Regions from separate parts of the Pseudomonas sp. McL0111 genome, predicted to be linked through region 2. Evidence: predicted binding sites of a transcription regulator. Region 2 holds the regulator's gene; the other holds the start of a gene.

The links. Region 2 encodes sigma-54, which starts transcription at its own class of promoters, with help from an activator protein. Its sites were predicted from a motif close to ANTGGCATNNANNTTGCTNT; they were not measured.
Region 1: the regulator sigma-54 is predicted to act here: its motif matches at 3,328-3,347, upstream of ACTWLJ_RS28160 (flagellar basal body rod protein FlgF).

What each region holds. Positions count from the first base shown of each region.
Region 1 covers NZ_CP199585.1:6,241,093-6,248,540, reverse strand. The annotation lists gene ACTWLJ_RS28175 (4a-hydroxytetrahydrobiopterin dehydratase) at 1-315, opposite strand, end outside; gene phhA (phenylalanine 4-monooxygenase) at 385-1,176, opposite strand; gene ACTWLJ_RS28165 (sigma-54-dependent transcriptional regulator) at 1,568-3,130, shown strand; gene ACTWLJ_RS28160 (flagellar basal body rod protein FlgF) at 3,402-4,142, shown strand; gene flgG (flagellar basal-body rod protein FlgG) at 4,188-4,973, shown strand; gene flgH (flagellar basal body L-ring protein FlgH) at 5,025-5,720, shown strand; gene ACTWLJ_RS28145 (flagellar basal body P-ring protein FlgI) at 5,748-6,836, shown strand; gene flgJ (flagellar assembly peptidoglycan hydrolase FlgJ) at 6,848-7,448, shown strand, end outside.
Region 2 covers NZ_CP199585.1:528,087-535,534, reverse strand. The annotation lists gene ACTWLJ_RS02605 (hypothetical protein) at 1-254, shown strand, start outside; gene ACTWLJ_RS02600 (superoxide dismutase) at 256-867, shown strand; gene ACTWLJ_RS02595 (ZIP family metal transporter) at 898-1,791, shown strand; gene ACTWLJ_RS02590 (HPr family phosphocarrier protein) at 1,876-2,151, opposite strand; gene rapZ (RNase adapter RapZ) at 2,167-3,024, opposite strand; gene ptsN (PTS IIA-like nitrogen regulatory protein PtsN) at 3,027-3,491, opposite strand; gene hpf (ribosome hibernation-promoting factor, HPF/YfiA family) at 3,504-3,812, opposite strand; gene ACTWLJ_RS02570 (RNA polymerase factor sigma-54) at 3,886-5,376, opposite strand; gene lptB (LPS export ABC transporter ATP-binding protein) at 5,563-6,288, opposite strand; gene lptA (lipopolysaccharide transport periplasmic protein LptA) at 6,288-6,833, opposite strand; gene lptC (LPS export ABC transporter periplasmic protein LptC) at 6,820-7,392, opposite strand; gene ACTWLJ_RS02550 (KdsC family phosphatase) at 7,401-7,448, opposite strand, start outside.

The sequences.
Region 1 (7,448 bases), 690 kb from region 2:
CGCGGCCATGATGAAGTCGTTGCGGTGCAGGCCTTTGATCGAGTGGCTCCACCAGGTCACGGTGACTTTGCCCCACTCGGTCAGCAGACCCGGGTGGTGACCTTCGGCCTCGGAGATCTCGCCGACGGCGTTAGTGAACGCCAGCGCGTGTTTGAAATTCTTGAACAGGAAGACTTTTTCCAACTGCATGACGCTGTCGCGGACTTCGATGTTCCAGTCAGGGATCTGCTTGATCAGGATCGGCAGTTCTTCGTCGCTGACTTGCGGGGCATCGGCGCGGCAGGCTTCGCAGTGGGCTTGGTTCAATGTGGACATGGTGTATTCCTGAATTCGATTCTTGTTGGAAATTACTATCTTTGCGCGCAAGTCGCGAGCGGGTTCTGCTCAGGCCGCTTTCGGCTTGGGCGGAAATTTCGGCGCATGCAGACCCAACTGCATGCCTTGTCTGACCATGGCCATGATGTCTTCATGGGCCACGTCGAACAGGCGCTTGAGGTTCGGCAGGACAAAGTACAGCGGCTGGAGGATGTCGATGCGGTACGGCGTGCGCATGGCTTCCAGCGGATCGAAGACCTGATGCTCGGGTTCGTCCGACAGCGAATAAACGGATTCTTTCGGCGAAGACAGAATGCCGCCACCGTAGATGCGCTTGCCTTGCGGGGTGTCGACCAGACCAAACTCGATGGTCATCCAGTACAGGCGCGCCAGATACACGCGTTCTTCCTTGGTGGCTTGCAGGCCGAGCTTGCCGTAGGTGTGGGTGAATTCGGCAAACCACGGGTTGGTCAGCAGCGGGCAGTGACCAAAAATCTCGTGGAAAATGTCCGGCTCTTGCAGGTAGTCCAGCTCTTCGCGGGTACGAATGAACGTGGCCACCGGGAAGCGTTTGCTGGCGAGCAACTCAAAGAAGGTTTGAAACGGAATCAGCGCCGGGACACGGGCGACCTGCCAGCCGGTGGTTTCGCCGAGCACCTTGTTGATTTCGCCGAGTTGCGGAATGCGGTCGTGGGGCAGACCGAGTTTTTCGATACCGTCCAGGTATTCCTGGCACGCCCGACCCTCGATCACTTTCAACTGGCGGGTGATCAGCGTGTTCCACACCGCGTGTTCTTCGGCGGGGTAATCGATAAAACCTTGCGCATCGGGCTCGCGGGCCACGTATTGCGTCTGCTTCATGCTGCTCTCCTGCTAAGGGGAATTCGTTCTTGTTATGTCCAGCGATGGATCTAGAAATAACGCAGGACGTTGCCGGTTGCAGCAGGTGAGTGCGGGGCGTGTGTAGGAAGAATCGTCGATATTCGTAAAGTAATCGTTACGGATTTACCCGTAACTCGGGATTACGGTGATTTTCGGGTGTAAAAAGTGCCGTGGGTGTCACATAATCTTGACAATTATCTGCGTGCCTCAGCAGAAAAGTACGGCACGTTCCCCTGTAGGAGTGAGCCTGCTCGCGATAGCGGTGTGTCAGTTCACATCAATTTGCCTGACACACTGCTATCGCCAGCAGGCTGGCTCCCACAGGTAATTCACTGTCTTCAGGTCTCTCTTTGTTTCTCGGGTCTTATATATGCGCATCAAAGTCCATTGTCAGAACCGCATCGGCATCCTGCGCGACATCCTCAATCTGCTGGTCGAGTACGGAATCAACGTCGCGCGCGGTGAGGTCGGCGGTGAGCATGGCAATGCGATCTATCTGCACTGCCCGAACCTGATCAACATCCAGTTCCAGGCCCTGCGGCCGAAGTTCGAGGCGATTGCCGGGGTGTTCGGTGTGAAGCGTGTCGGGCTGATGCCGAGCGAGCGGCGGCACATGGAGCTGAATGCGTTGCTCGGCGCGCTGGAGTTTCCGGTGCTGTCTATCGACATGGGCGGCTCCATTGTGGCGGCCAACCGGGCGGCGGCGCAGTTGCTCGGGGTGCGGGTCGATGAGGTTCCGGGGATTCCGTTGTCACGTTACGCCGAAGATTTCGACTTGCCGGAACTGGTGCGCGCCAATAAATCGCGAATCAACGGCATGCGTGTGAAGGTCAAGGGCGACGTGTTTCTGGCTGACATCGCGCCGCTGCAATCGGAACACGACGACAGCGAAGCCATGGCCGGTGCGGTGCTGACGCTGCATCGAGCGGACCGGGTCGGCGAGCGCATCTATAACGTGCGCAAACAGGAACTGCGCGGTTTCGACAGCATCTTCCAGAGCTCGAAAGTCATGGCGGCAGTGGTGCGCGAAGCACGGCGCATGGCACCGCTGGATGCGCCGCTATTGATAGAAGGTGAAACCGGCACCGGCAAAGAACTGTTGGCGCGTGCCTGCCACCTCGCCAGTCCGCGTGGGCAATCGCCGTTGATGGCGCTCAACTGTGCGGGGCTGCCGGAGTCAATGGCCGAGACCGAGTTGTTCGGCTACGGGCCGGGTGCTTTTGAAGGGGCGCGGGCCGAAGGCAAGCTTGGGCTGCTGGAGCTGACGGCGGGCGGCACTTTGTTTCTCGATGGCGTCGGTGAGATGAGCCCGCGCTTGCAGGTGAAGTTGCTGCGCTTTTTGCAGGATGGTTGCTTCCGGCGTGTGGGCAGTGACGAGGAGGTCTATCTGGATGTGCGGGTGATCTGCGCGACTCAGGTTGATCTGTCGGAGCTGTGCTCCCGGGGTGAATTTCGTCAGGATTTGTACCATCGCTTGAACGTGCTTTCGCTGCATATTCCGCCGTTGCGCGAATGCCTCGATGGTCTGGCGCCGCTGGTCGAGCACTTCCTCGATCAGGCCAGTCGACAGATCGGTTGCCCACTGCCGAAGCTGGCCCCGGCGGCGATGGACCGGCTCAGTCATTACCACTGGCCGGGCAACGTGCGGCAACTGGAGAACGTGCTGTTTCAGGCGGTTTCGCTATGTGATGGCGGGACGGTCAAGGTTGAACATATTCGCCTGCCGGATTATGGCGTGCGTCAGCCGCTTGGCGATTTTTCGCTGGAGGGTGGGCTGGACGAGATTGTCGGGCGCTTCGAGAAGGCGGTGCTGGAGCGTTTGTACTCAGAGCATCCGAGCAGTCGGCAACTGGGCAAGCGACTCGGGGTTTCGCACACAACCATTGCCAATAAATTGCGTGAGTATGAGGTGGGTAAAGACACTGAATCTTAAGATCAAAAGATCGCAGCGTGCCGCAGCTCCTATAGGGGAATGTATTTCAGGGTAGGAGCTGCGGCACGCTGCGATCTTTTGATCTGTTGCCGCCAAGCGGCATTCCACCGCCGGTTTTTCGACTTCGATACATTTCAGATTTCCCCTCCCTTTCCCTCAAGTCCTTTGTTTACCGGGCTCTCGGCCGCCAAATAAAAGTTGGTCTGCAAATTGCTTATGGCTCAGCAGTACAGCGGTGGGCGGCAAACGTCCGGCATGCAGAGGAAAGAGTGTGGACAAGTACCTTTATGTGGCAATGACCGGCGCCAGCCAGAATGCACTGGCGCAGAAGGCTCATGCGAACAACCTGGCGAACATCTCCACCAACGGTTTCCAGAAAGACCTGGAGCAGGCACGTTCGATGCCGGTGTTTGGTGACAGCTTTCCGGCGCGTGCGTTTGCCATGAGCGAACGCCCGGCCACCGACTTCTCGCCGGGCTCGCTGGTGCAGACCGGGCGTGACCTCGACGTCGCCGTGACCGGCAACGGTTTTATTGCCGTGCAGAACCCCAATGGCGGTGAAAGCTACGTGCGCACCGGCAGCCTCAATATCGACGCCCTCGGCGTATTGCGCGCCGGCAACGGCATGGCCGTGATGGGCAATGGCGGGCCGATCGCCGTGCCGCCAGAGCAGCAGGTCGAAGTCGGTGAAGACGGCACCATCAGTATTCGTGCGATGGGCGAAGGCCCGCGCGTCATGGCGGAAGTCGACCGGATCAAACTGGTCAACCCGGACATCAAGAACATGAACAAGGGCCTCGACGGCTCGATCTACACCAAGGACGGCCAGCCTGCGCCGGCCGATGCCAACGTCAAACTGGTGTCGGGTTTCCTGGAGTCGAGCAACGTCAATGCCGTGGAAGAAATGACATCGGTACTGGCTCTGTCCAAGCAGTTCGAATTGCACATCAAGATGATGAACACCGCCAAAGACGACGACCAGGCCATGGCTCGGGTCTTGCAGATCAGCTAATTATCAGAACGTCGCGCCGTAAAACAGGCGCACGAGGAGAATCGAATGCTTCCGGCTCTATGGGTTGCCAAAACAGGTCTGTCCGCTCAGGACACCAACCTGACCACCATCTCCAACAACCTGGCGAACGTGTCGACCACGGGTTTCAAACGTGATCGCGCCGAGTTCCAGGACTTGCTGTATCAGATCAAGCGTCAGCCAGGCGCCCAGTCGACTCAGGACAGCGAACTGCCATCCGGTCTGCAACTGGGTACCGGTGTGCGCATCGTCGGCACGCAGAAAAACTTCACCGCCGGCAGCCTGCAAACCACCGAGCAGCCGCTGGACCTGGCGGTCGACGGTCGCGGTTTCTTCCAGATCCTGCAACCGGACGGCACCACGTCCTACACCCGCGACGGTACTTTCCACCTCGACTCCAATGGCCAGATCGTCAACGCCAGTGGTTTCGCTCTGGAACCAGCCATCGTCATCCCGAACAACGCCCAGAGCTTCACCGTCGGTACCGACGGCACAGTGTCCATCACTGTTCCAGGTAACCCGGCCGCTCAGGTGATCGGCAACCTGCAAACCGCCGACTTCATCAACCCGGCCGGTCTGCAAGCCGTGGGCAACAACCTGTTCCTGGAAACTGCTGCTTCGGGCGCGCCGCAAATCGGCACCCCGGGCCTGAACGGTTTCGGCACCACGCTGCAGAACACTCTGGAAGGTTCCAACGTCAGCACCGTTGAAGAGATGGTCAACATGATCACCACTCAGCGCGCTTACGAGATGAACTCCAAGGTGATCTCCACCGCCGACCAGATGCTCTCGTTCGTAACGCAGAATCTGTAATCAGTCTATGAGGCGGCCATGAGGCTGCCTGCAACACCGTGAGGTAGGGTCATGAAACGCTTCGTATCTGTTCTGGCATTGGGTGGGGTCGTCTCGCTCGCGGGCTGCGTCGCACCGACGCCCAAGCCCAATGACCCTTACTACGCTCCGGTGTTGCCGCGCACGCCGTTGCCGGCTGCCGCCAATAACGGCTCGATCTATCAGGCCGGTTTCGAGCAGAACCTGTATAGCGACCGCAAGGCATTCCGGGTCGGTGACATCATCACCATCACCCTGAACGAGAAAACCCAGGCCAGCAAAAACGCCAACTCGCAAGTGGCCAAGAACAGCAAGACCGGCATCGGCCTGACTTCGCTGTTCGGCGGCAGTGGCACCACCAACAACCCGTTGGGTGGCAATGACCTGAGTCTGGATGTCGGCTACAGCGGCGACCGTGCGACCAAGGGTGACAGCAAGGCTGCGCAGGGCAACACCCTGACCGGCTCGGTCACCGTGACCGTCGCCGACGTCTTGCCCAACGGCATCATCGCCGTGCGTGGCGAGAAGTGGATGACCCTCAACACCGGCGACGAGCTGGTGCGGATTGCCGGTCTGGTACGTGCCGATGACATCGCCACCGACAACACCGTGTCGTCGACCCGGGTCGCCGATGCGCGCATTACCTATTCGGGTACCGGTTCGTTTGCCGATGCGAGTCAGCCAGGCTGGTTCGACCGTTTCTTCCTCAGCCCGCTGTTCCCTTTCTAGGTGGCTACTTTGAAGTTCAAGAGCCTCATGCTGGCTGCGGCATTGATGTCCGCAGCCTTTGGCGCCCACGCCGAGCGGTTGAAAGACATCGCCAGTATTTCCGGCGTGCGTTCCAACCAGTTGATCGGTTACGGCCTGGTGGTCGGGCTTAACGGCACCGGTGACCAGACGACGCAAACCCCGTTCACCCTGCAGACGTTCAACAACATGCTCTCGCAGTTCGGCATCAAAGTGCCGCCGGGTTCGGGCAACGTGCAGTTGAAAAACGTCGCAGCGGTATCGGTGAGTGCCGATCTGCCGGCGTTCGCCAAACCGGGTCAGCAAGTCGACATCACCGTGTCCTCGATCGGTAACTCCAAGAGCCTGCGCGGCGGCACATTGTTGCTGACCCCGCTCAAGGGTATCGACGGCAACGTCTACGCCATCGCTCAGGGCAACCTCGTAGTCGGCGGTTTTGATGCTGAAGGTCGTGACGGCTCGAAGATCACCGTCAACGTTCCGTCGGCCGGTCGCATCCCTGGCGGTGCGTCGGTAGAACGTTCGGTGCCGAGTGGTTTCAACCAGGGCAACAGCCTGACGCTGAACCTCAACCGTTCCGACTTCACCACCGCCAAGCGCATCGTCGACAAGATCAACGACATGCTCGGCCCTGGCGTGGCTCAGGCCATCGACGGCGGTTCGATTCGGGTCAGCGCGCCGCTCGATCCGAGCCAGCGTGTCGACTATCTGTCGATCCTCGAAAACCTTGAAGTCGATCCGGGTCAGGCGGTGGCGAAAGTCATCATCAACTCGCGGACCGGCACCATCGTTATCGGCCAGAACGTGAAAGTCTCGCCAGCCGCCGTGACCCACGGCAGCCTGACCGTGACCATCACCGAAGATCCTATCGTCAGCCAGCCGGGCCCGCTGTCCAATGGTCAGACCGCCGTCGTGCCGCGTTCGCGAGTAAATGCCCAGCAGGAAGCCAAACCGATGTTCAAGTTCGGTCCGGGCACTACCCTCGACGAGATCGTGCGTGCGGTGAACCAGGTCGGCGCGGCACCGGGTGACTTGATGGCCATTCTCGAAGCACTGAAGCAGGCCGGCGCGTTGCAAGCCGACCTGATCGTGATCTGAGGACGGCGAACATGGATATGCGCAAAGGCAGTCTGGTTGATACCGGCGATTCGGGTTCCTATTCCGACCTCAATCGTCTGAACCAGCTCAAGGTCGGCGACAAGAACAGCGATGCGAATATGCGCAAGGTTGCGCAGGAATTCGAATCGCTGTTCCTTGGTGAAATGCTCAAGTCGATGCGTTCGGCCACCGAGGCGTTGGGCAAAGACAACCCGATGAACACTCCGGCTGCCAAGCAGTATCAGGAAATGTACGACCAGCAACTGGCGGTCTCGATGTCCCGCGAAGGCGGCGGTATCGGTCTGGCCGACGTGTTGCTCAAGCAGATGTCGAAGAACAAACCGCTGGCGCCGGGCGAGGCTGCGGCCGCATCCGCCGCCAAGCAGGAAGCGGCGAAAGCCGCAGCAGTACCGACGCCGATTGCCGCTGGCACCGTGGGCACCGGGCCGTTGTCGCGTCTCAATGGCGAGCGTCCGTTGTGGGCGTCGCGCGCGCTGCATGCGCCGAACACCCAGCTTGCGCACAGCAACGACATGGAAATGATCAACAAGCGTCGCCTGGCGTTGCCGCCGAAACTGGCTGATCGCTTGCTTGCGGGTCTGGTGCCTTCGG
Region 2 (7,448 bases):
TGCGCCTGAACCAGCCGGAGGAGAGCGCCGAATACCTCTGCGCGATCCATCAACGGCTATTGCAGACCATGCAGGACGAGCGCCTGCGCCCGGCCTTGCGTGAGGCCGCGTTGCGCCAGAGCAGCAAGACCTACGTCGAGTTGTTGAATTTCATCAGCGAGCACGGCGAATACCCGCGAACCCAGCGTCTGCTGCACCCGGACACTGGCAATGCGCGCCGTGCCTCAGCCTCACATCACCATGGAGTCCATTGAAATGGCTTTTACCTTGCCTGCCTTGCCTTACGCCTACGATGCCCTGGAACCGCACATCGATGCGCAAACCATGGAAATCCACTACACCAAGCATCACCAGACCTACATCAACAACCTCAATGCCGCAGTAGAAGGCACCGAATACGCCGAGTGGCCGGTGGAGAAACTGGTCGCCAGCGTTCAGCAACTGCCGGAAAAACTCCGCGCAGCGGTGATTAATCAGGGCGGTGGTCACGCCAACCATTCGTTGTTCTGGGAAGTCATGGTGCCTGGCGGCGGTGGCAAGCCAAACGGCGCGCTGGCCAAGGCCATCGACGAGCAACTGGGTGGCCTCGACAGTTTCAAAGAGGCTTTCACCAAAGCCGCGCTGACCCGTTTCGGCAGCGGCTGGGCATGGCTCAGCGTGACTCCGCAGAAGACGCTGGTAGTTGAAAGCAGCGGTAACCAGGACAGCCCGTTGATGAACGGCAATACGCCGATTCTCGGTCTGGATGTCTGGGAGCACGCTTACTACCTGCGTTATCAGAACCGCCGCCCGGAATACATCAACGCGTTCTACAACGTGATCAATTGGCCTGAAGTTGCTGCGCGCTATCAAGCCGCACTGGTTTAAGTCTCCAATAAAAACAATCCAAGGCTGACTATGGGCACTGAAACACTGGCGATCGGCGGCGGGCGTATGTTTCGTTACGCAGTGGGATCATTGTTGCTGCTGGCGGGCATGACGTTGCTGGCGGCACATGGACTTGAATGGCTGAACCTTGAGCCGAGACTGTCACGAGCGTTGCAGGGCGGCGCGATCTGCGCCCTCGGCACGGCGCTCGGAGCGGTGCCGGTGCTGGTGATTCGGCGCATGCCGCAAATACTCAGCGATACGCTGCTGGGATTTGGCGCCGGGGTGATGCTGGCGGCGACCGCGTTTTCGCTGATCGTGCCGGGAATCGCCGCCGCTGAAAGTCTGGGCCTGACTCCGTGGGCGGCCAGCGGCCTGATCTGCTTTGGCATCATGCTCGGCGCGTTCGGGCTGTTTCTGGTGGATCGTCAGGTCTCGGGCGCTTCGCCGGAAATGCTCGTTGGCACTGTCGAACATCCAGTGATACCGCCGCGAATCTGGCTGTTCGTGTTCGCAATCATTGCCCATAACATCCCTGAAGGCATGGCTGTCGGTGTTTCTGCCGGCGGCGGCATGCCTGACGCCGATAGCCTCGCGATGGGCATTGCCCTGCAGGATGTGCCGGAAGGTCTGGTGATTGCGCTGGTATTGGCTGGGGCCGGGATGTCGCGGGTCAAGGCGTTCCTGATCGGCGCGGCGTCAGGATTGGTCGAGCCGGTATTTGCGCTGCTCTGCGCCTGGCTGGTCAGTCTTGCGCAGTTGTTGTTGCCGCTGGGGCTGGCGTTGGCGGCAGGTGCGATGCTGCTGGTGGTCACTCACGAAATCATTCCGGAGTCGCGACGCAATGGTCACGACAAAATGGCCAGCCTTGGGCTGTTGAGCGGGTTCTGTCTGATGATGGTGATGGATACTGCGTTAGGCTAAAACAAAAAGATCGCAGCCTGCGACAGGGAAACACATTCCAACTGTAGGAGCTGCCGCAGGCTGCGATCTTTTGATCTTTTATGATCAACCGCCTTCGTCGAAGTAGTTGTTGATCAACGCCACCAGCGCATCCAGCGCTTCCTGTTCCTGATGCCCTTCGGTACTCAAGTAGATTTTGGTGCCCTTGCCGGCCGCCAACATCATCATAGCCATGATGCTTTTGCCATCGACCGTGGTTGCTGGCGTGCGTCCGACTCTGATCGAGCAATCCTGAAACTGTCCCGCGACGCCAACGAATTTGGCCGATGCCCGGGCATGCAGGCCCAGTTTGTTGATGATTTCAATTTCCAGAGCAGGCATCGCGGTGTGAATCCTTTAAGTGAGGTCGCGGTGGCGGACCTGGACATTCTTCAGGGTTTTCTGCAGGGCCTGACCCAGACGTTCGGTCAGGTAGACGGAGCGGTGATGCCCCCCGGTGCAGCCAATGGCAATGGTGACGTAGGCGCGATTGCTCGCGGCGAAACGCGGCAGCCACTTGTGCAGGTAAGCGAAAATGTCCTGGAACATTTCTTCGACTTCCGGCTGGGCTGCCAGGTATTCGGCTACCGGCTCATCAAGACCCGATTGTGCGCGTAGCTCCGGTTTCCAATATGGATTGGGCAGACAACGCACATCGAACACCAGATCCGCATCCACCGGCATGCCGCGCTTGAAGCCGAACGACTCGACCAGAAACGCCGTACCCGGCTCCGGCTGGTTCAGCAGGCGCAGCTTGATGGTGTCGCGCAACTGGTACAGGTTCAGATTGGTGGTGTTGACCTTGAGGTCGGCCAGGTCGGCAATCGGGCCGAGCAGGGCGGTTTCATCGTTGATCGCTTCAGCGAGCGAACGGTTGGCGGTGCTCAGCGGGTGACGACGACGGGTTTCCGAGAAACGCTTGAGCAGGGTTTCTTCGTCGGCATCCAGATACAGCACGTCACACTGAATATGGCGACTGCGCACTTCTTCAAGTAGCTCGGGGAAGCGCGAGAGATGGCTTGGCAAGTTGCGCGCATCAATCGAAACGGCCACTAACGGTTGGGCCAGTTCGGTGTGGATCAGCGCGCGTTCGGCCAATTCCGGCAACAAACCTGCAGGCAGGTTATCGATGCAGTAGTAGCCGTTGTCCTCAAGAACATCGAGCGCGGTGCTTTTACCTGAGCCGGAACGGCCACTGACGATGATCAAACGCATGATTACTGCCCGTTTTGTTCGTCCAGTACAACCTGGTACAGGGCTTCGTTGCTTGAAGCGCTGCGCAATTTATCGCGCACGTCCTTGCGATCCAGCATGCTGGCGATCTGACGCAACAATTCCAGATGCGCATCGGTAGCAGCTTCCGGCACCAGCAGTACAAACAGCAGATCAACCGGTGCGCCGTCGATGGCGTCGAAATCGATGGGTGCTTCGAGGTGAATCAAGGCGCTGATGGGCGCTTCGCAGCCTTTCAGGCGGCAGTGGGGAATGGCGATGCCGTTGCCAAAACCGGTAGAACCGAGTTTTTCACGGGCGATCAACGCCTCGAAGACATCTTGCATCTCCAGATCCGGCACTTCGCGGGCGATCAGGTTGGCAATTTGCTCGAGGGCTTTCTTTTTACTGCCGCCCGGCACGTTCACGAGGGAACGGCCGGGGGTCAGGATACTTTCAAGTCGGATCATGGGATGGGGGAGTTAACGACCGGTCGCGCCCTGGAGGAGGCTCTGGGTCTTTTCCTTATGCTTTTTGAGTTGTTTATCCAGCTTGTCGGTAAGGGCGTCAATGGCTGCATACATGTCGGTATGTTCAGCGTTGGCGACCACTTCGTTGCCGGGTATATGCAAGGTGGCTTCGATTTTCTGTTTCAACTTCTCGACCGTCATCGTGACCTGCACGTTGGTGATTTTGTCGAAATGCCCCTCGAGCCTCTTGAGTTTGAGCTCGATGTATTCGCGCAGGGGCTTGGTCACTTCCAGTTGGTGTCCACTGATGTTGACTTGCATACCGCTTCTCCTTCGTTGCCAGTGCATAAAGCGGCAGGCCGAAAAGCCTGCCACTGGAACGCTGTAACGTGGCTTACATCAACCGCTTGCGTTCGCTCGAAGGCGCGATCCCGAGGGATTCGCGGTACTTGGCGACGGTGCGGCGAGCCACCTGAATGCCTTGTGCCTCCAGTAAACCAGCGATCTTGCTGTCACTCAACGGCTTTTTCTGATTTTCCGCGGCAACCAGTTTTTTGATGATCGCGCGGATCGCCGTGGACGAGCATTCACCGCCTTCGGAGGTACTGACGTGGCTGGAGAAAAAGTATTTCAGCTCATAAATACCGCGCGGGGTATGCATGAATTTTTGCGTGGTAACCCGGGAAATCGTCGATTCGTGCATGCCGACCGCTTCGGCGATGTCATGCAGGACCAACGGCTTCATGGCCTCGTCGCCATATTCCAGGAAGCCGCGCTGATGCTCGACGATCTGAGTGGCTACTTTCATCAGGGTTTCATTGCGGCTTTGCAGGCTCTTGATGAACCAGCGGGCCTCTTGAAGCTGATTGCGCATGAAGGTGTTGTCGGCGCTGGTGTCGGCGCGACGGACGAAACCGGCGTACTGCGCGTTGACCCGCAGGCGTGGTACCGATTCCTGGTTCAACTCGACCAGCCAGCGCTCGTTGTCCTTGCGCACGATCACGTCGGGTACGACGTACTCGGCTTCGGCGGACTCGATCTGTGAGCCCGGGCGCGGATTGAGGCTCTGCACCAGCTCGATGACCTGACGCAGTTCATCTTCCTTGAGCTTCATGCGGCGCATCAACTGGCTGTAGTCGCGGCTGCCGAGCAGATCGATGTAGTCGGTCACCAAACGCTTGGCTTCGCTCAGCCACGGGGTCTTGGCTGGCAGCTGACGCAATTGCAGCAACAGGCATTCGCTCAGATTGCGCGCACCGATGCCGGCGGGTTCGAACTGCTGGATGCGGTGCAGGACGGCTTCGATCTCGTCCAGCTCGATGTCGAGCTCCGGATCGAACGCTTCAAGAATTTCTTCGAGAGTTTCGTCGAGGTAGCCCTGATTATTGATGCAATCGACCAGGGTCACAGCGATCAGGCGATCGGTGTCGGACATCGGCGCGAGGTTCAGTTGCCACAGCAGATGGCTTTGCAGGCTTTCGCCGGCAGAGGTGCGGGTGGTGAAATCCCACTCATCATCATCGTTGCTTGGCAGGCTGCTGGCGCTGGTCTGGTAGACGTCTTCCCAGGCAGTGTCTACCGGAAGCTCGTTGGGAATGCGTTCGTTCCATTCGCCGTCCTCGAGGTTATCCACCGTCGGGGCGGTTTCCTGATAGGAGGGTTCCTGGATTTCGGTGGGTTTCTGTTCGGGGTTGTCGGCCAGGGGATCAGTGTTGTCGAAGTCTTCGCCTTCTTCCTGGCGTTCGAGCATCGGATTGGATTCCAGAGCCTCCTGGATTTCCTGTTGCAGATCCAGGGTCGACAATTGGAGCAGGCGGATGGCCTGTTGCAGCTGCGGTGTCATCGTCAGCTGCTGGCCCATTCTCAAGACTAGCGATGGTTTCATGGCAGGGGCTTAACACCTTATTCGCCGGCGCTCATGCGCCATCCACTACAGGGCGCCGGAGCGCCAAACTTAAGCAAATTATATGCCTGAAACTGCGGTGTTTGCCTAGGGTGCTGTAACAATTAAAGCGAATTAAACCTGCTTCATCGTTACAGCACCCGGGCGGCTGACCGAGTACCGTCGTGCTTACAAGCGGAACTCGTGGCCCAGATACACTTCCTTGACCAGATCGTTGGCCAGGATGGTCGCGGAATCACCTTCGGCGATCAGTTGACCGTCGTTGACGATGTAGGCGGTTTCGCAGATATCCAGGGTCTCACGCACGTTGTGGTCGGTGATCAGTACACCGATGCCCTTGGCCTTGAGGTGATGGATGATCTGCTTGATATCGCCGACCGAAATCGGGTCGACACCGGCGAACGGTTCGTCGAGCAGGATGAATTTCGGCGCTGTGGCCAGGGCGCGAGCAATTTCCACCCGGCGGCGTTCACCACCGGACAGACTCATGCCGAGGTTGTCGCGGATGTGGCTGATGTGGAATTCCTGCAGCAGGCTTTCCAGCTCCTTGCGACGACCGGCCTTGTCGAGTTCCTTGCGGGTCTCGAGGATGGCCATGATGTTGTCGGCCACTGACAGTTTGCGGAAGATCGACGCTTCTTGCGGCAGATAGCCGATGCCCGCAGTAGCGCGGCCATGCATTGGCTGATGGCTGACGTCCAGATCATCGATCAGTACGCGGCCCTGATCAGCCTGCACCAGACCGACGATCATGTAGAAGCAGGTGGTCTTGCCGGCGCCGTTCGGGCCAAGCAGGCCGACGATCTGCCCGCTGTCGATCGACAGGCTGACATCACGCACAACCTGGCGGCCTTTGTAGGCCTTTGCCAGATGCTGAGCTTTCAGAGTTGCCATTACTGGGTCTTCTCGTCGGTTTTCTTCTTCGGCTGGATCACCATGTCGATGCGCGGACGCGACTCGGTGACCTTGCTGCCGGTAGCGCGACCGGCACTGGCCAGTTTTTTCACCGTGTCATAGACGATTTTCTCGCCTTGAGTGGTGTTGTTGTCCTTGTCGACAACCTTGGCCTTGTCGATCAGCACGACACGGTTTTGCGCGGCGTGGTACTGGATGGTCACGCCCCAGCCCTGCACAGGTTTGGTATCACCCTGGGTTTGCAGTTGCTCGAAGTAGGCGAGATTGCCCACCGAAGTCACCACGTCGATATCGCCAGCCGGCGTACGAGTGATGGTTACGGTGTTGCCTTTAACGATCATCGAGCCCTGGGTGATGATCACATCACCTTTATAGGTAGCGATGCCGTTCTTGTCGTCCAGTTGGGCGTCGTCGGCTTGAATGCGGATAGGTTGCTGCTGATCGTTCGGCAGAGCCCAGGCGCTCACGCTTCCCAGTGCTGCGCCCAGACTGAGCAAAATAGGGAGGGTTTTAACGAGCCTCATACTGTCCTCTTACGTTCGATAGCAGGTGTATCCTGCTTTCCTTCAAATATGCCTTCATTCCCACGCCAGTCGATACACCGCCAGCGCCGTCGATTCTAACGGGTTGCTGGGTCTGCGCATATTGCTGCTGCGGGAACACTGTCATACGAGTGCTGGTGATCAGGGTGTCGCGGTTCTTTTCGTCGGTGCGTTTGATGCGTACCGAGTCGATCAGTTCGACCTCGGTGCCGCCCGAATTCACTTCACCGCGCTCGCTGGTCACGTGCCATGGAAACTCGGTGCCACGGAACATGTTCAGGTCGGGTTTGGTGACGAGCGTGATGTCGGTCGCTTTGACGTGCTCGGCTTTGTCGGACGTCATTTCATACTGCAATTTGCCGTCCGGCAGGTATTGAAAGGTATGCGTGTTGGTCGCGTACCAGTCGATCGGGCTCTCTTCAGACTTGGCCGGTGGCTTGTCGAGGAAGCGTTCCGGGCTGATGTTCCAGTAGCCGACCGCTGCGAATAGCGCAGCGATGCAGCCGAACAGCAGGAAGTTGCGAAACTTTTTGCTAAACATGGTTTGGCTCACAGGTACGCGGCGTTGGCCGCATCGAGGCGGCCCTGGGCGCGCAG